4 regions of the Brucella sp. LJL56 genome follow, and region 3 is predicted to be linked to each of the others. Evidence: riboswitches for the same ligand, from Rfam matches in the RefSeq annotation. Region 3 holds a riboswitch; each other region holds the start of a gene.

Region 1 (4,802 bases), on a different contig from region 3:
GGCAGCAATGTTGAGGCGGCCACCATCAAGCCCTGCCATTGCTATTCGAAAACCTGACCCTTCTTCGCCGAGAAGATTTCCAATCGGGACGCGGCAATTGTCGAAATTGACGGTTCTCGTCGGTTGTGCGTTCCAGCCCATCTTGAATTCGTTGGCACCAAAAGAAAGGCCGGGTGCATCTTTTGGCACAACGATGGTGGAAATTCCCTTGGGGCCGTCCTCGCCGGTACGCACCATCGTCACATAAGCATCCGTGGCACCCGCACCGGAAATGAACTGTTTGGAACCGTTGAGGACATAGTGGTCGCCATCGCGTGTGGCGCGCGTCCTGAGTGCCGCTGCATCCGAACCGGATCCGGGCTCAGTCAAGCAGTAGCTGGCAAGCGATTCCATAGATGCGAGTTTCGGTAGAAAGCGCTGACGTTGCTCCTCATTGCCATATGTATCGATCATCCATGCGGCCATGTTGTGAATGGAAACGAAGGCCGAGAATGAAGGGCATGCAGTTGCCAGAGCTTCAAAAATAAGCACGGCATCCAGCCGGTTTAGCGCCGATCCGCCGACATCTTCGCGCACATAAATGCCACCCATGCCGAGTGGTCCCGTCTCGCGCAGGATATCAATAGGAAAGTGCTTGTCACGATCCCATTGCAAAGCCTGCGGGGCGACACGATCACTGGCGAAGCCCCGCGCCATATCCTGAATGGCAAGCTGATCTTCGTTCAGCTCGAACTGGTTCTGGTCGGCAGCATCCATGGTTTCCTCCCCGTAGCACTGCACTTCGTCACCGGACTAGATCATACCCCTGTGAGACTGCCAACGCTCCATTGGAATAATGTTGCTCACATTTGTAATAAACTGATGCGCATTTTTGCATAGACGGTGGCTGGATGAGGCTCCGTTGCCAGCGAGTTCAGTTTAAGCTACGCAGCAGTCCATGACACGCGCAATCATGTTTCAGGGAACGGGTTCGGACGTCGGCAAAAGTGTTCTTGTTGCCGGACTATGCCGTGCTGCACGTAATCGTGGTCTCAACGTTCGCCCTTTCAAGCCGCAGAACATGTCCAACAATGCAGCAGTCAGCGACGGTGGCGGTGAAATAGGTCGGGCCCAGTGGCTGCAGGCTTTTGCTTGCGGTGTGCCATCTTCCGTCCATATGAACCCGGTGCTCCTGAAGCCGCAGACAGACATGGGCAGTCAGATCGTCGTGCAGGGCCGAGTGCGGGGTGAAGCGCGCGGACGTTATTACCAGGAACTAAAACCGCAGCTCATGGCGGCAGTCATGGAATCCTTCGCCAAGGTCAGCGAAGGCGCGGACCTTGTGCTGGTGGAAGGGGCAGGGTCACCTGCAGAAATCAATCTGCGTGCTGGCGACATCGCCAATATGGGGTTTGCCACGCAGGCCGGCGTTCCCGTGGTTCTGGTCGGTGACATAGACAGAGGTGGTGTGATCGCGTCCCTTGTCGGCACCCATACTATTTTGTCCGAGCAAGACCGCGCGATGGTTCGTGGTTTTCTCATTAATAAGTTCCGGGGCGATATTTCTCTTTTCGATGACGGGCTCACTGCCATTACCCAATTTACCGGCTGGCGCTCGTTTGGCGTGGTTTCGTGGCTGAAAGCGGTATCGCGATTACCTGCTGAGGATTCGGTCGTTCTTGAACGGGCTACGCGCGGAGACAAGAAGTCGCTCGTGGTTGCAGTGCCGATGCTGCCACGTATCGCCAATTTCGATGATCTGGATCCGTTGAAAGCCGAACCTGACGTCGAGGTGGTCATGGTGCCGCCGGGTTCCAGTATCCCGGACGATACAGGTCTTGTCATTCTGCCCGGAACCAAATCAACGATCGCCGACTTGCTGGCATTTCGCGACAATGGCTGGGATCGAGAACTGGCTGCCCATGTCAGAGGAGGTGGCCATGTGCTGGGCATCTGCGGCGGGTTCCAGATGCTTGGTCGTCATATCAGCGACCCTGCCGGTATTGAGGGGCATATACGCGATATTCAAGGGCTTGGACTTCTGGATGTCGAAACCCTGATGGAGCCTGAAAAAGTGGTCCGCAATGTGGAGGCAACCTCGCTTCTCCATAATACGCCGCTGGAAGGCTATGAGATTCATATCGGGCGTACGACTGGACCGGATGTGGCGAGGCCCTTTGCGCGTATTGCCGGGCATGACGACGGAGCGATATCGCCGGACGGGCGCATCATGGGAACCTATCTTCATGGTGTTTTCAACACAGACGAGTTCCGCAGGCGATTTCTGGAGAGCCTTGGCGTACGCGGCAGCTCAGTGAACTACCGCGCTGGTGTCGAGGCCGCACTGGATGAACTGGCCGGGGAGCTGGAAACCTGTCTTGATATTGATGCGTTGTTTAACTTGAGGTGAAAATCAGTTCCACGTCCGATACGTGTCGGCTACGATTGACGCCGATGGGCCGAAAGCCTAGTGTTGGAACCATGCAACAGGTTTTGCCGGGACGAATCCCGGTAATACCAAAAGGGAATGCGACGGACGGACCCATGCCGGGCGTCTTTATCGCAGCCGACCCCGCGACTGTAGAGCGGAGAGGGATGAGGCAAGCCGGGCAACCGGTGGCCACTGGGAGTTTGAAACTTCTGGGAAGGTAGCTTCAATCCTTACGACCCGTGAGCCAGGAGACCTGCCTGTTGCGTGAGGGCATTGAGCCTGAACCCCATGGGAGGTTTTTCCCTGCTGCCTGCACGGAGGTTGTCATGGCTGCACGTACTCAAAATTCTGTTTCCAGCACACTTGCAATGCCGCTCGCTGCCCGTCTGGGCACGGCTGTCGTTTCACTGCTTCTCGGCGCGTTCCTGATTTATGGCGTGGGGCTTGCCCATTCCGACGCGCTGCACGATTCGGCACATGACACGCGTCATTCCTATGGTTTTCCCTGCCACTGAGCAGTCGACCATCTTTCGGAATTGAATAAGCAAGGCTCGATGGTGGATGGCCATCGGCGCGAAATTGCTATTGAGGGACAGAAATGTTGATCCGTTATTTATTGGCGACGCTTGCCGCCGGTCTTCTGGCCGGGCTGCTGGTTACTCCCGCCATGTATTTGAAGACCGTGCCTTTGATCCTACAGGCCGAAACCTATGAAGAGGCTGGCGGTGGCCATAGCCATGGTGAAGCGGAAGCCGCACCACACGATCATGGTGCCGCTGCCGCAGATGCGGAAGAAGAAGGGGCTGAACTGCCATTTGGGCGGCTGGGTAATACGCTTCTTGCCAATCTTGTTGCCGGAGCCGGTTTTGCCCTCCTGCTGGGCGGCGTAGCCTTGCTTCTCGGTCGCCGCATTACAATGCAGAATGGTATTTATTGGGGTATTGCGGGCTTCTTTGCGGTCGCGTTTCTGCCTGCATTGGGATTATCGCCGGAACTACCGGCAATGCCTGCCGCTGATCTAGCCGAACGTCAGCTCTGGTGGATTGCAACCGTGGTGCTCAGCGGTCTGGGGCTCTATCTCATCATGTTGCGCCAGGAAATCTGGGCAAAGATCCTTGGGCTGGTGCTGATCGTGGCGCCGCATCTCTATGGCGCACCGCATCCGGAAGATACTTCATCGCCGATTCCGTCGTTGCTTGCTTCGCAATATGCAGTCGCATCGCTGGCGACTAACCTGTTCATGTGGGCGGTGATCGGCCTCGCACTCGGCTGGTTCATCCAGCACTATGCATCGTCCGAGATTGAAGGTTGATGAAAATGGCTTCGCCGGGAAAATCGGTTCTGGTCCTCGGCGGAGCCCGTTCGGGCAAGTCGTCATATGCCGAAAAGATGGTTGAGACATCGGGGCTTAAACCACTCTATCTGGCAACAGGACGCGCTTTCGACAAGGAAATGGAAAGCCGCATTGCCATTCACCGCGACCGACGTGGTTCTGAATGGCAGACGGTGGAGGAGCCGCTTGATCTGGTCGGTGCACTTGGATTGCACGCTGCCGAGGATCGGTTCGTTCTGGTCGATTGCCTGACCTTGTGGCTGACCAATCTGATGATGGCTGAACGAGATATAGCGACCGAGACCGCGAGTCTTGTTGCCCTCTTTCCGGACCTTGCTGGACCTGTGGTTTTTGTTTCGAACGAAGTTGGACTTGGGATCGTGCCGGAAAATCGCATGGCACGGGAATTTCGCGATCATGCAGGCTTTATGCATCAGGCAGTGGCCGCGGTTGCGGATGAAGTTTATTTCATGGCGGCAGGGCTGCCGCTCAAGATGAAGGGATAAATCGATGCAGGGACAGAAAATTCCCGCGACAGTCATTACGGGTTTTCTTGGCTCGGGCAAAACGACGATGATCCGCAACCTGCTGGAAAACGCCAACGGAAAACGCATCGCGTTGATCATCAATGAGTTTGGTGATCTCGGTGTTGATGGCGGTATTCTGAAAGGTTGCGGTATCGAGGCCTGCCGCGAAGAAGATGTGATCGAGCTCAACAATGGCTGCATCTGCTGCACCGTTGCCGATGATTTCATTCCGACCATGACCAAGCTTCTGGATCGCGCTGATCGTCCCGATCATATCGTGATCGAGACCTCCGGTCTGGCATTGCCGCAGCCACTCGTCGCCGCATTCAACTGGCCGGAAATCAAGACGCAGGTAACAGTCGACGGTGTGGTAACCGTGATTGATGCGGCAGCCGTCGCCGAAGGCCGTTTTGCTGATGACCACGACAAGGTTGATGCACAGCGGGCAGCGGACGAATCTCTTGATCATGAAAGCCCCTTAGAGGAACTTTTTGAAGATCAGATTCATGCAGCCGATCTGATTGTCCTCAAC
Region 2 (4,802 bases), on a different contig from region 3:
CAGCATGGCCTCGCGGGCATGGCGATCATTGCCGTTTTCGCAAGCCGCGATCAGGTTGGCCGAAAGAAGCTTCAGAGCTTCGCGAGCAAACGCGTCGGAGAGCGGGTTCTTCTTGATCCGGCTCGTATAGGCTTCGATGGCATGGACCATGGCGTCGATACCGGTCGCGGCCGTATGAAGCGCAGGCAGGCCGCAAGTCAGTTCCGCATCGAGGATCACGAAGTCGGCGTAAAGCTGACGGGCAACAACACCCATCTTCGTCGTCTCACCGGTGGTCAGAATGGTGATGTTGGTGACTTCCGACCCAGTTCCCGCCGTAGTCGGAATCTGGATCAGCGGCAGGCGGCTGCCCTGCACCTTGCCGATGCCGTACAGCTCGGAGAGTTCCTGTTCGGAGACAAGCAGTACGGCTGCAAGCTTGGCGATATCCATGGATGAACCGCCGCCCAGGCCAAGCACAAGGTTACAATCAGCAGCCTTGGCCTGTTCGACGCAGGCTAACAGCACGGATTCCGGTGGATCGGCCACCACATCATCGAAAACGCTGATGCCGAAACCGGCTTTTTCCAGCGAAGCCAGTGCATCATCGAGGACACCGGCCTTGTGCAGCCCCTTGTCCGTCACGATCAGAATCTTGCGTTCGGAAAACCGTTCGCCGAGGATTTCGCCGAGGCGCTTTGCGGCGCTCCATTCGACGAGCATCGAGCCGACCGTATCGAACGAAAATGGCTTGATCTTTGTTGTCATCATTCCACCCTTATCACTTTTACCAGCGCCGAGGTCTCTCATTTCCTCTCCGGCACACAACGCTGGGGCCTATTCCGGAAACGCTTCTGTCTTGGGAAGGAAGCGCCCCCTTATTCTCCGATGCAGCCGATGCATCGACAGCTCTGAATGGAAAGCCTTGGGAGAAGCCTTCGATCGTTCAATATACTGAACAATGTTCAAAACTGAACGATCGATACAGGATAAGAAGCTGAACTGTCAATTTCTCCCTTCGGCTAAGACGCTGAAAACATCTCCTGGAAGCTGACAGGTGAGACCTGCTGGAACATAAGCGGTTGAAAATGTTGCCAGTTATTCGTCGGTCACACGGTTTTGTGAATGCTTCATTCAAAGCAATTTACCGGGCTTCGCCTGATTGCCGTGCGTTATGGGCGAAGCGCATCGCCCGCGCCAGCGATAACACGTATCGCGGATCGACGGTCTGGTCATCGCCGTCATTCTATCGAGCAGGGTCTAAATCGCTGGACGTGCGGATTGTACAGCTTGTACCCTGCTTGTCTTATCGATAGGCAGGGAGGGCCTGGCATGGACGTGACGATCATAACGGGAGCATCAGATGGTATAGGCGCTGAAGCCGCACGGCAAATTGCCCGGCGCGACCGTACCAACGCTGCTCTTGTGCTTGCTGCGCGTAATGTCGAAAAGCTGGAAAATCTGGCCACCGAGTTACGACAACTGGGTAGTTCCGTTCTTGTGGTGCCGACCGATGTGAAAGATCGTGCTGCCTGTATCGCCCTGATCGGGAAGGCCGCTGCCGCTTTCGGTCGCATCGATACGCTGATCGTGAATGCGGGTATGTCAGCACATGCTAATTTCGCCGAGATCGAGCCGGATGACCTCAACTGGATGCATGAGTTGATGGAGTTGAACTACTGGGGCAGCGTCTGGCCCATTCATGCAGCGCTTCCCCATCTTGCCGCAAGCAAGGGGCGGATCGTGGCGGTGTCATCCGTCGCCGGATTGATCGGCGTGCCGGGTCGCACGGCCTATAGCGGAACGAAGTTCGCTCTTTCAGGTTTTTGTGAGGCGCTTCGCGCGGAACTACAGCCGAGCGGCATATCCGTCACCATCGTTTATCCGGGCGTCGTCAAAACCGACATTCGCAAGGTAGGTTACAGCGCAAGCGGCGGCGCACTGGCAACGAGCGGTGTGCGGGAAGATGACATGATGTCCGTCGAAGAAGCTGTACGGCTGATGCTGGAAGGTGTCCATGCGCGCAAGCGCGAAGTGCTGATGACCCGCCAGATGCGATTCGGACGCTGGCTCAAACTCATCGCTCCGGCGATGGTCGACCGTATGGCCCTGAAGGCCATCAAGCCGGAATTCAGACCAAAGCCTATTAGACCTGCAAATTAAGACTGCGCTGGTCCCAGCTAAGATGTTGCAGGCTGATTCAATCTACCTGTTGACCAGTTTTTAACTTAGACTACTATATATAGTGTTCTAGGTTCTTTCGATTCGTTGAGTCGAAAGCTAAGACGGGAATCCGGTGCGTTTCATCCATGACGGATGCGGCAATGCCGGAGCTGCCCCCGCAACTGTAAGCGGAGAGTTCTGTTCATCATGTCACTGGCATAGGCCGGGAAGGCGGGCAGAAACGTTGATCCGTGAGCCAGGAGACCTGCCTTGAACGAGTACGTCCACGGGCGGGGTGTCCGGTTGGCGCGCAATCTTGTGTGGCAAGCTATTGTCTTGCAGATTGCTGCCCCGAACTTCCCGCTCATAGCTTCGGGGTGAAGTCCATGTCCAGTCTGTTTAGTTTCGGTTCCGGTCCTCCCTTCGAGGCATAGTTTGTTGTGGTCAGACTGCTCGTCGTGGCGGCTGACCGGTTTCCTATCTTGTGCTTTTTGACGCGCATCTTGCGATGCGCGAACGGCTCTTTGCGTCTCCCAATCAGTGAGGAAGAAATGAACGTCACCGTTTACAGCAAGCCCGCCTGTGTCCAGTGCACCGCGACCACGCGTGCCCTCGATCGCCAGGGTATCGAATATGAAGTTATCGATATTTCCGCCAATGCCGGCGCTTTCGATCTCGTTCAGGGGATGGGCTATCGTCAGGTGCCGGTGGTCGTTGCCGGGGAATCCCATTGGGCGGGCTTCCGGCCCGATATGATCAGTGCTCTCGCCTGAGAGTTGCGATCTCATGAGCCTGATCGTCTATTTCTCCAGCCGGTCGGAAAATACGCACCGGTTTGTTGAGCGGCTTGGAATGCGGTCGAACCGTATCCCGATGGACGGTTCGGGCGGATGGCAGGTGCGCGAGCCATTTATACTGGTGACGCCCACATATGGCGGCGGCGGTTCCAAGGGCGCTGTTCCCAAGCCGGTAATCCGCTTCCTCAACGACGAGAACAATCGCTCTTTCATCCGCGGCGTCATCGCCGCGGGGAACAGCAATTTCGGCGAAGCCTTCTGTATCGCCGGCAATATTATCTCCGCCAAATGTCAGGTTCCCTATCTCTACCGCTTCGAGCTTCTGGGAACCGATGAGGACATTGGCAATGTCAAAAACGGGATGGAACGATTTTGGACACGGCAGACACGACCCTGATCCGGGAGCGCGAACCACGGCCAGTGGCGCAGGATGCGCCTCTAGCGGTGAATTCCAACAGCAACAAACCGTCAAAATTCTCGGACGGGCTGGATTATCACGCGCTCAACGCGATGTTGAACCTTTACGATGACGAGGGGAAAATCCAGCTTGATCGCGACCGGCAGGCCGCGCGGCAGTATTTCCTCCAGCACGTGAACCAGAACACTGTCTTTTTTCATAATCTGCGGGAAAAGCTCGATTATCTGGTGACGGAGGGATACTACGAACAGGAGGTGCTGGATCAGTATTCCTTCAATTTCGTGCGTGACCTTTTCGACGAAGCCTATGCGAGAAAATTTCGTTTTCCGACATTTCTAGGCGCGTTCAAGTATTATACCAGCTACACGCTGAAAACCTTCGACGGAAAGCGCTATCTGGAACGCTATGAAGACCGCGTCTGCATGGTGGCATTGGCGCTGGCGCGCGGTAGTGAACAGCTTGCGCGCGATCTGGTTGATGAGATCATTTCGGGCCGCTACCAGCCTGCGACACCCACATTCCTCAATGCAGGAAAGAAGCAGCGCGGCGAGCTTGTCTCCTGCTTTCTGCTGCGGGTCGAGGACAATATGGAGTCCATCGGCCGCTCCATCAATTCGGCCTTGCAATTGTCGAAGCGTGGCGGGGGTGTGGCGCTGAGCCTCACTAATATCCGTGAGACGGGCGCACCTATCAAGCAAATCCAGAACCAGTCATCCGGTATCATTCCGGTGATGAAACTTCTGGAGGATTCCTTTTCCTACGCCAATCAGCTTGGCGCGCGGCAGGGCGCTGGCGCAGTCTATCTGCACGCACATCACCCGGATATCATGCGATTTCTCGATACGAAACGCGAAAATGCAGACGAGAAAATTCGCATCAAAACCCTGTCTCTCGGCGTGGTCATACCGGACATTACCTTCGAGCTCGCGAAGAACAACGAGGATATGTACCTCTTCTCCCCCTATGATGTGGAGCGGGTTTACGGTGTGCCTCTCACAGAGGTTTCGGTCACGGAAAAATACCGCGAAATGGTCAACGATGCGCGGATTACCAAGAAGAAGATCAGCGCGCGAGAGTTCTTTCAGGTTCTGGCCGAAATCCAGTTCGAATCCGGCTACCCCTACATCATGTTCGAGGACACGGTGAACCGCGTCAATCCAATCGACGGGCGCATCACCATGAGCAACCTCTGTTCGGAAATCCTCCAGGTGAGCGAGGCGAGCATCTTCAGTGAAGATCTGTCCTACGATCATCTCGGCAAGGATATTTCGTGCAATCTGGGCTCACTCAACATTGCGGCAGCAATGGATTCCTCTGATTTCGGCAAGACCATCGAGGCCTCGATCCGTGCTCTTACCGCCGTTTCCGACATGAGCCACATCGGTTCCGTGCCATCGGTCGCCCGAGGCAATGATGAAAGCCATGCCATCGGTCTCGGCCAGATG
Region 3 (4,802 bases):
GGTGAGCGCCGGGCCGATGCCGGGGAGCACGCCAACGGCTGTGCCGAGCGTGACGCCGATCAGCGCATAAAGAAGATTCGATGGTTCAAGCGCCACCAGAAGTCCGTTGGCGAGAAGTGCGACAGTATCCATGAAAGCGCTCCGTCTCTAAACGAATTGTTCGAGCCAGCCGGACGGCAGCGATAGCTGCAGGCCGCGCGCAAAGATGAACCAGATCACGAAGGCGAAGACGATGCCGACGGGAACGCTGATCCAGAATTTGCGATAGCCGAAGCCGCGCGCGGTTGCTGCGAAAAGCAGGCCGGTGGACAGGGAAAAGCCGACAGTCTTCATCGTCAGCATCTGGATGGCCAGACCGCCGATGATCCATGCCATAGGGGCCATTTCCTGATGCTCACGCTCGGGAAAGTCGCCGCGAAGCGCTTCGAACACGGTCCAGACGGCAAGGCCGAACAATCCGGCTGCGACGACATAGGGAACGGTTTTTGGGCCAACCGGTGAGTAGCTCGTCACGTCGTTGCCGTAGGTCGTCGACCAGGCAATGGCAATGGCGACGGCTGCAAGAACGAGTGCGATGACAAGAGCGGCGAAATCTGGCGCCGCCCCTTCCGGGCGGCGCTTTTCCTGCTGGTCTGATCCTGTCATTTGACGAGGCCGATTTCCTTGAGGATGGTTTCAGTCGCGGCGACGTCCTTGGCAAGCTGCTCCTTGAACGCTGGACCGGCAAGATAGGTGTCCGCCCAGCCTTTATCCTTAAGCGCCTTCTGCCAGGATTCCGACTTCGCCATTTTCTCGATATCGGCATTGATGGCAGCTTCCTGTTCGGCAGTGATGCCGGGAGCTGCACCCACCATACGCCAGTTCTGGATCGAAACATCCACGCCGCCTTCCTTGAAGGTCGGTGCGTCGATGCCTTCCACGCGCTCGTCACTCGAAATGCCGATGATGCGCAGCGTACCAGCCTTGATCTGGGCTTCGAATTCGCCGTAGCCGGAAATGCCAACGGTCACCTGATTGCCGAGAATGGCCGCCAATGCTTCGCCGCCGCCGGAAAAGGCAATGTAGTTGACCTTGGTCGGGTCGACGCCTGCTGCCTTGGCAAAGAGGCCCGCGGTGATGTGATCGGTGCCGCCAGCGGAACCGCCGCCCCAGGAAACAGAGCCAGGATCGGCTTTCAGCTTTGCTGCAAGATCGCCAAGATTCTGGATGTCGGAAGCAGCGGGTACGACGATAGCTTCATATTCGCCGGTAAGACGAGCGATTGGCGTGATGGCATCAAGTGTCACCGGTGATTTGTTGGTCAGGATAGCGCCGACCATGACATAGCCGCCAACGATGAGCTGGCTTGGATCGCCCTTGTTCTGGTTCACGAACTGCGCGAGACCGATGGTGCCGCCTGCGCCCGGAACGTTGATGACCTGCACGCTGCCGGAAATCTTTTCGTCCTGAAGCGCGCTCTGCATCGTGCGCGCCGTCTGGTCCCAGCCGCCGCCCGGAGCGGCAGGCGCCAGCACTTTGTAGTCTTCCGCTGAAGCAGAACCCGCCATAGCCAACGCCGCTACCGACGTCAGGGCCAGAATAAATCTACGCATATGTCCTCCCAAATGGAATGTATGCCGCCCTCCGGCGGACCTCCCCAAGTCCCGCTCCTCTAGCGGGAGCAGACTACATGGAGATTAGCGAAAACAAATTCAATAGGCCAGCACATGCGACAATAGTTTGGCCGTAATTTACGTAACGGGCTTTCGAATCGCTTGAAAATAGTATGCCGAAATAGCGGGTGAGATGCGCTTGACGGCGACGATACGCCGACGTAATAGTGTAACGACGGTTCCCCGACCGAGAGCGAAGGGGATTAATAGGGAACACGGTGAGGACGACCCGAAAAGGGGCCAAGACCGTGGCTGCCCCCGCAACTGTAAGCGGATTGCCGTTCATCCTCGTGACGTTCAAAGCGTCATGCCACTGTGCCGGAGAAGCGCGGGAAGGCAGATGAACAGCAGATATTCGTGAGCCAGGAGACCTGCCGTCTAGTGTTGTCCATTGTCACGGGCGGGGATGCCCGGAGCAGGAGCTGGTTATGACAGATTTCCGCGTCGTAGGACGCATTCTTCCATCGTCATCGCATGATTTCGACGTGTCTCCGGATATGCCTGTCCGTCTTCTGCGCCGGATTCTTTCCGCTGCCTGACAGGGCGTCTTTCTCTCATCATTTCGGGGACTTTCATGAATATTCTCGGCAAGATGCCGTTTCGCGCCGCCTTTTGCGCGGCCGCATTTTTTTTCGCAGGCGGGGTGGCCGCACAGGCAGCGGAAACGCAATATCCGCTGACGCTGAAAAATTGCGGTCGTGACGTTACCTTCAAACAGGTACCCACCCGCGCGGTTGCGGTTGGTCAGAGCAGCACAGAAATTCTTTACAGCCTTGGCCTCGGCGACAGGGTTGTCGGCACAGCGGTCTGGTTTGGCCCTGTTCTCAAGGGCTTTGAGGAGGTGAACGCCAAGGTAAAGCGGCTTGCCGATAATGATCCCAGCTTTGAAAGTGTTCTGGCGCAGAAGCCGGATATCGTGACGGCAGATTTCCAGTGGCATGTCGGCCCGACAGGCATCGTGGCAAAGCCTGAGCAGTTCGAGGAACTGGGTATTCCGGCTTACACATCGCCATCCGATTGCGTTGGCAAAGACAATTCCGGCGGTGGCGACGGCGTTCGCACGGCAGCCTTCAAGATGGATATCGTCTATCAGGAAATTACCGAACTGGCGGAAATCTTCAATGTGCAGGAGCGTGGCGAGAGACTCGTCGCTGACTTGAAGGCGCGAGAAGCGGCTGCACGCGAGAAGGTCGGGTCTGCTGGCGGCAAGCTGTCCGCCGTCGTCTGGTTCTCCAGCACGCAGGTGGATGCCGATCCCTATGTCGCGGGCAAGTTCGGTGCGCCCGCTTATATTCTTTCGGCACTCGGCATCAAGAATGTGATCGACAGTGAGGAGGAATGGCCGACGGTCGGATGGGAAACGATTGCGAAATCGAACCCTTCGATGATCGTTGCTGCAAAACTGGATCGCCGTCGCTATCCGGCTGACGACATTGCCGTCAAGCACCAGTTTCTGGACAATGATGCGGTCACGAAGCTGATGCCTGCGGTCAAGGGCAAGCATGTCTTCGACATGGATGCGCAGTCGATGAGCACGTCGCTTCGCGTGATCGAAGGCATCGAAACGCTTGCCGCTGACATTGCCGCCTCGGACCTGAACAAGTGACGGCGCGGGCAGCGACAACGGGCTTCAAACAGAAGGGAAGGGCACGCTCCGGCGTGTTCTTTCTGGCCTTTTCGCTTGTCCTGTTGCTTTTTGCCCTTTGGCTTGGAGCTGCGATAGGCGAAACGGCGATACCGCTCGATGTGGTTGCGAAGACCGTGGCCAACCGGGTGTGGAATGCCGGATATCCGCTTGAACCCATCGATGAAGGGATCGTCTGGAGTTATCGCCTCAGCCGTGCTTTCATCGCGGCATGTTGCGGCGCGTCGCTTGCAATATCCGGCGTCATTCTGCAGTCGCTGCTTCGAAACTCGCTCGCTGATCCTTATATTCTGGGCATCTCCGCCGGTGCCTCGACAGGGGCTGTCAGCGTCGCCATCCTTGGCATCGGTGCTGGCGTGCTGACGTTATCGCTCGGTGCGTTCATTGGCGCTATCGTTGCTTTCTGTCTCGTGTCCTTGCTGGCACTGCGGGCGGGGCGCGGCAGCAGCGCGATCATCCTCGCAGGCATTGCCGGTTCACAGCTTTTCAATGCCTTGACTTCGTTCATCGTCACCAAGGCTGCAAATGCCGAGCAGGCACGCGGCATCATGTTTTGGCTTTTGGGCAATCTTTCCGGCGTGCGCTGGCCGGACGTCACGCTCGCTTTGCCAGCTTGCCTGATCGGTCTTGCCATCTGCCTATGGCATGCGCGTGCGCTTGATGCTTTCACCTTCGGAACGGAATCCGCCGCTTCGCTCGGCATACCGGTACGTCGCGTCTATGCGGTGCTGATCGGTGTCAGCGCCATGATGACGGCGGTTATGGTTTCCATCGTCGGGTCAGTCGGTTTTATCGGGCTTGTCATTCCCCATGCGGCGCGAATGGTGGTCGGGGTCCGTCATGGCAGGTTGTTGCCAGCGGCAGCACTGATTGGAGCAATCTTCATGATCGTCGCCGACATCCTGTCGCGCATCATCATTCCGGGGCAGGTTTTGCCGATCGGTGTCATCACGGCTTTGTTCGGTGCGCCGGCCTTCGCCTTGTTGCTGGGACAAAGGAGGGCTTCGTCATGATCCTCTCGGCGCGCAATGTCGGCTGGTCGGCGGGCAATGTCGAAATTCTGCGGAATGTTTCGCTGGAGGTGAGGGAGGGCGAGTTTCTCGGCATCATCGGTCCGAACGGATCGGGCAAAACGAGTTTTCTGTCTTTGCTTTCCGGTGTCCGTCGATGCCGTGTGGGTGAAGTCAGCCTGTGCGGAGCGCCTATCGACAGTTTCAGCCGTCGCGAGATTGCACGGCAACTGGCGCTGGTCGAGCAACAGGCAGGAACGACGGAGCGCATTACGGCGCGTCAGGCCGTAGAGCTTGGGCGGACGCCCTATCTCGGCGCGCTGTCGCCGTGGTCGGCGGAAGATGATGCAATCGTTGGCCAGGCGTTGGTCAACGTTGATATGGTCCATCTTGCCGACCGCTATTGGCACACGCTCTCTGGAGGCGAGCGGCAGCGTCTGCATATAGCGCGCGCCCTGGCGCAGGAACCGCGGATACTGCTTCTGGACGAGCCGA
Region 4 (4,802 bases), on a different contig from region 3:
ACCTGAGGCGAATGCTGGCTTATACGCGGCGCGAGGCCTTGGAACTGAAACGCGATCCGATCCGCGCCACGCTGGCGATCCTCGGTAGCGTCATCCTGATGTTTGTTATCGGTTACGGTATTAATCTGGATGTCGAGAATCTGAAATTTGCGGTGCTCGATCGTGATGATACGACAATCAGCCGTGATTACACGCAGCAGATTGCGGGTTCGCGCTATTTCTCTGAGCAACCTGCCTTAACAGATTACGATGATCTTGATCGACGGATGCGTGATGGTGAAATCAGTCTTGCGATTGAAATTCCACCGAACTTCGGCGCAGATGTGATGCGTGGGCGCCCGGCCGAAATCGCTGCATGGATTGATGGCGCGATGCCCACCCGCGCCGAGACGATCAAAGGCTATGTTCAAGGCATGCATGCCAACTGGCTGGCGCAGAAAGCTCGCGAGCTTTATGGCAGTGCGGCGAATGCTGGCAGTTTCAATCTGGAGATACGCTACCGTTATAACCCGGACGTGCAAAGCCTTGTGGCTATGGTGCCTGCGGTCATTCCGTTGCTGCTGCTCATGATTCCCGCAATGCTGGCGGTGCTGAGCGTGGTCCGCGAAAAGGAGCTGGGATCGATCATCAATTTTTACGTGACGCCGGTGACGAAATTCGAGTTTTTGTTCGGCAAGCAATTGCCCTATATCGGGCTGGCATTTCTGAATTTCCTGATGCTGACAGCCTTTGCGGTGTTTATTTTCCGGGTTCCGTTTACGGGAAGCTTCCCTACTTATGCGCTGGCGGCGCTGCTCTACGTGACGATCGCGACCGGCATGGGACTGGTACTGTCCACTTTCATGAACAGCCAGATCGCAGCAATCTTCGGAACGGCGCTTCTGACACTCATTCCGGCCGTACAGTACTCCGGTATCATCGACCCGGTGTCGTCGCTGCAAGGTGCAGGCGCGTTCATTGGTAAAATCTATCCGGCGACCTATTTCGTGACCATTTCGCGCGGGGTTTTCTCCAAGGCGTTGGGGTTTGGCGATCTCGCAAGTTCGTTTTTACCCTTGTTGATCGCGGTGCCGGTGCTCATGGCGCTCGCGATTGTTCTTCTCAAGAAACAGGCGAGCTAAGATGCGGATATCCAACATATTCCAGCTTGGCGTGAAGGAACTGCGCGGTCTCGCGCGTGATCCGATGTTGTTGATCCTGATCGTTTATGCCTTTACGCTTGCGATCTATACGGCATCAAAGGCGATGCCTGAAACTCTTAACAATGCGGCAATAGCGATTGTCGACGAAGATCAGTCGCCGGTTTCCAGCCGGATAACGACGGCATTCTATCCGCCATATTTTGTGCCTCCGAAGCTGATTTCGTCTTATGAAATGGATGCCCGGATGGATGAGGGGCTGGATACGTTCGCGTTGAACATACCGCCGAATTTCCAGCGCGATCTTCTGGCAGGCCGTTCGCCGACAATCCAGCTCAATGTCGATGCAACCCGGATGAGCCAGGCCTTTACCGGGGGCGGCTATGTGCAGTCAATTGTGTCGAGTGAGGTGAGCGAATTTCTTAATCGCTATCGCGGTAGCGCACAAGCGCCTGTCGAACTCAATCTCAGAGCGAGATTCAATCAGGATTTGAACAAGGGCTGGTTCGGTGCAATCAATAACGTGATTTCATCCGTTACGATGCTGTCGATCATCCTGACGGGCGCAGCCCTTATTCGAGAACGCGAACATGGAACCATTGAACACCTGCTGGTGATGCCGGTAACGCCGGTTGAAATCATGGTCAGCAAGATATGGTCCATGGGGCTCGTCGTGCTGGTTGCTTCTGCTTTTGCGTTGGTCTTCGTAGTGCAAGGGCTGCTTGCCGTCCCGATCTATGGGTCGGTATCGCTGTTTCTCGTGGGCGCAGCGCTCCAGCTTTTTGCGACGACCAGCCTTGGCATTTTCCTGGCAACGGCGGCTGGTTCCATGCCGCAGTTCGGAATGCTACTGATGCTGGTGCTTCTGCCGTTACAGGTGCTTTCAGGGGGGACAACGCCCCGTGAAAGCATGCCCGAGATCATCCAGACAATCATGCTGGCCGCGCCGAATACGCATTTCGTCATATTGGCGCAATCGATCCTGTTTCGCGGGGCAGGGCTGGGCGTGGTCTGGCCGCAATTTCTGGCACTGATCGTCATTGGTTCTGTGTTGTTCTACTTTGCGCTTCAGCGTTTCCGTGCATTTCTGCGATAGGAAAGACCTTTGAAATCATGAGGCTGAATCCATTCCTTGCGAATGTGCTTCAGTTTTCTGTGCTGGATTGCGCTTTAAAGCGTGTCGCATTTTATCACACGCATATGACACGCTATAAGCTTTTGTTTTCATGCATGTCTTTATCCCAAAGCCGGTTCCCACTTTAGGGAGACATGCTTTAATAGAGTTGCGAATCCTTAACCATGTTGCTATCGACTTGATCAGGAAACGGTTCCGCTGTTCAGGCGGATGAAAAGGGAACACGGTGAAGCCATCTGGCTGATGCCGCGACTGCCCCCGCAACTGTAACCGGAGAGCTATCCTCCATAGCCGTGCAAGCGGTGAAAGCCACTGAGAGCATTCGATGCATTCGGGAAGGCGGAGGGGAAGCGACGACCCGGAAGTCAGGAGACCTGCCGTATCTGGTCACCCATGCGTGGACACGGGGTGTGTTCAGGCGCGGCTGCCCGTGGCGGTGACATTGTTGAAATGTTGCCGTTGGGAAGAAGGGCGTTTTGCGCTGCCATTGCTTCAACCTGCGGTGAGAGGAAATGCCGTTTATCGGTCTCCGGTTCGGCGGGTTGAGGGAAAATGTGCCTTATAAAATCATCGGTTCTACTCGTATCGGCCAGCGTTCTTGCGTTGCCGTCCACGACGCTTGCTCAAAATCTGCCAGATGGCGACGGCAGCGTTGTTCTCGATACAATCGTGGTCACGCCATTGCGCCGCGCATCTTCGCTGCAGCGCTCGACTTCGTCTGTGACTGTTATCGATTCAGCAGATATCGAACGGTCGGCTGCTCCCGATCTGCAGTCGCTGCTGAAGTCCTATAGCGGTATCTCCATAAAGACGAATGGCGGTCAGGGTTCTTCCGCCGGAATTTTTGTTCGTGGAATGTCTTCTGATCAAACAGTTGTTCTGGTCAATGGCGTGCGCACCGCGTCGGCAACGAGTGGCTCGACCGCGCTTTCCAATATTCCTCTAACCTCTATCGAGCGCATCGAAATCGCCAAGGGGGCTCATTCTGCACAATATGGCGCTGATGCCATGGGTGGGGTGGTCAACATTATCACCAAGCAGGGTGGAGCCTGTGGTGAACGCCCTTGGTGCGGCAGTCTTTCTACCGGCGTCAGCCATCCCTGGGGCGGCTATACATCCGGGTCCATTCAAGGACGCAGCAGCGACGGCATCGACTATGCTTTCGGCGCGGCGGTCACAGGCACGCAAGGGTATGACTTTACCGCGCCCGACGCCTATGGCCATGAACCGGATCGCGACGGGTTTTTGCAGGGCTCTTTCAACTTTGCCCTGTCGAAGGATTTCGACTGGGGTAAAATTTATGCGGATGGTCTCTTCAGTCGGGGACGCAACCAGTACGACGCCAAAGCGCCATCGCCGAACCAGGCTGACAGCACAGCATTTACCGGCAAGATCGGAACGCGTGTCGATCATACGGCAGATTGGTCGTCTACGCTGGAGTTCAGCACGGGCATCGACAGCAGCCGTAACTTCCGCAAGGGCGTGAGTGGATCCGATCGGTTTGAAACCAAGCGTTATGGTGTCTTTGCCTCGACAGAAAAGAGTTTCGATACGGGCAAGGTCGGCCACACCGTGACCGCTGGTGTGGAAGCCTATCGCGAGGAGATTAACACCACCGTTGCTTATGATGAAACCAGCCGCGATCTGGCCGCCATATTCGGACAATATTCGCTCGAATACGAGGCGCTGCGTTTCGATGGCGGATTGCGTTATGATCACAACAGCCAATTCGGCGATGTCGTCACCTATAATCTTGGTGTGAGCTATGAAATTCTGCCCGATCTGGTGCTACGGTCTTCTTACGCTACCGGTTTCCGCGCGCCGACGTTCAATGATCTCTATTATCCTTTGTCGGGAAATCCAGATCTAAAACCCGAGAAATCGGGCTCTTATGAACTGGGTTTAAACTGGCAGATAAGTTCCGGCACCAGTTTGGATATGGCATTCTACGACACCCGGTTAAGGCAGGGTATTAGCTGGAGAGAGGACGAACAAACACATTTGTGGTTGCCAGTAAACGTTGATCGAGCTCACATAACTGGGTTTGAAGCGACGCTTGACCACCGCTTCAACGAACAGTGGGGTGTCAAGGGTTTAGTGGACCTTAAACGGCCTATTGATGAAGCCACAGGAAACGATCTTCCCTATCGCGAACGTTTTAAGGCTGCGGCTGAGGTTAATTTCACACCAATTGAGAAGCTCGATCTTACCGCAAGATTGATCTATGGCGGTTCGCGCTATGCTGACGCTGCTAACAGAAAGAAGCTTGGTGATTATGTGACTGCTGATTTCGTCGCGCTCTATTCCATCGACAAGCAATCACAATTGAAATTCTCTGTCGAGAACATCTTTGACAAGGATTATCAGACCAGCTCTGGCTATATTGCACCGGGACGCACCATCAATATCGGGTTGACCCGGAATTTCTGAGGCTGCACAGAGAATGAAAAGGGCATCCGTAGAATGGATCACCAGCTTCTGCCTTGCGGTTGGGCTGGCCCTTTTTGTTCGAAATTCAGCAGACGCAG

The links. A riboswitch is a leader RNA that binds a small molecule or an ion and turns the genes downstream of it on or off. The one in region 3 is predicted to bind cobalamin.
Positions count from the first base shown of each region.
Region 1: linked by a shared signal. The riboswitch ahead of ACYSN1_RS17915 (CbtB domain-containing protein) and the one ahead of ACYSN1_RS11015 (ABC transporter substrate-binding protein) in region 3 are both predicted to bind cobalamin.
Region 2: linked by a shared signal. The riboswitch ahead of nrdH (glutaredoxin-like protein NrdH) and the one ahead of ACYSN1_RS11015 (ABC transporter substrate-binding protein) in region 3 are both predicted to bind cobalamin.
Region 4: linked by a shared signal. The riboswitch ahead of ACYSN1_RS17710 (TonB-dependent receptor domain-containing protein) and the one ahead of ACYSN1_RS11015 (ABC transporter substrate-binding protein) in region 3 are both predicted to bind cobalamin.

Region 1 covers NZ_JBTXLQ010000007.1:176,927-181,728, forward strand. Annotated here, with positions in the region: gene ACYSN1_RS17905 (isobutyryl-CoA dehydrogenase) at 1-756, opposite strand, end outside; gene ACYSN1_RS17910 (cobyric acid synthase) at 938-2,389, shown strand; cobalamin riboswitch at 2,451-2,685, shown strand; gene ACYSN1_RS17915 (CbtB domain-containing protein) at 2,737-2,925, shown strand; gene ACYSN1_RS17920 (CbtA family protein) at 3,009-3,722, shown strand; gene cobU (bifunctional adenosylcobinamide kinase/adenosylcobinamide-phosphate guanylyltransferase) at 3,728-4,249, shown strand; gene cobW (cobalamin biosynthesis protein CobW) at 4,254-4,802, shown strand, end outside.
Region 2 covers NZ_JBTXLQ010000003.1:203,586-208,387, reverse strand. Annotated here, with positions in the region: gene ACYSN1_RS12940 (iron-containing alcohol dehydrogenase) at 1-750, opposite strand, end outside; gene ACYSN1_RS12935 (SDR family oxidoreductase) at 1,312-2,142, shown strand; cobalamin riboswitch at 2,215-2,429, shown strand; gene nrdH (glutaredoxin-like protein NrdH) at 2,694-2,915, shown strand; gene nrdI (class Ib ribonucleoside-diphosphate reductase assembly flavoprotein NrdI) at 2,929-3,336, shown strand; gene nrdE (class 1b ribonucleoside-diphosphate reductase subunit alpha) at 3,312-4,802, shown strand, end outside.
Region 3 covers NZ_JBTXLQ010000002.1:525,812-530,613, reverse strand. Annotated here, with positions in the region: gene ACYSN1_RS11030 (tripartite tricarboxylate transporter permease) at 1-132, opposite strand, end outside; gene ACYSN1_RS11025 (tripartite tricarboxylate transporter TctB family protein) at 148-645, opposite strand; gene ACYSN1_RS11020 (Bug family tripartite tricarboxylate transporter substrate binding protein) at 642-1,592, opposite strand; cobalamin riboswitch at 1,812-2,045, shown strand; gene ACYSN1_RS11015 (ABC transporter substrate-binding protein) at 2,227-3,258, shown strand; gene ACYSN1_RS11010 (FecCD family ABC transporter permease) at 3,255-4,310, shown strand; gene ACYSN1_RS11005 (ABC transporter ATP-binding protein) at 4,307-4,802, shown strand, end outside.
Region 4 covers NZ_JBTXLQ010000007.1:127,404-132,205, forward strand. Annotated here, with positions in the region: gene rbbA (ribosome-associated ATPase/putative transporter RbbA) at 1-1,121, shown strand, start outside; gene ACYSN1_RS17705 (ABC transporter permease) at 1,123-2,235, shown strand; cobalamin riboswitch at 2,448-2,670, shown strand; gene ACYSN1_RS17710 (TonB-dependent receptor domain-containing protein) at 2,827-4,704, shown strand; gene ACYSN1_RS17715 (ABC transporter substrate-binding protein) at 4,718-4,802, shown strand, end outside.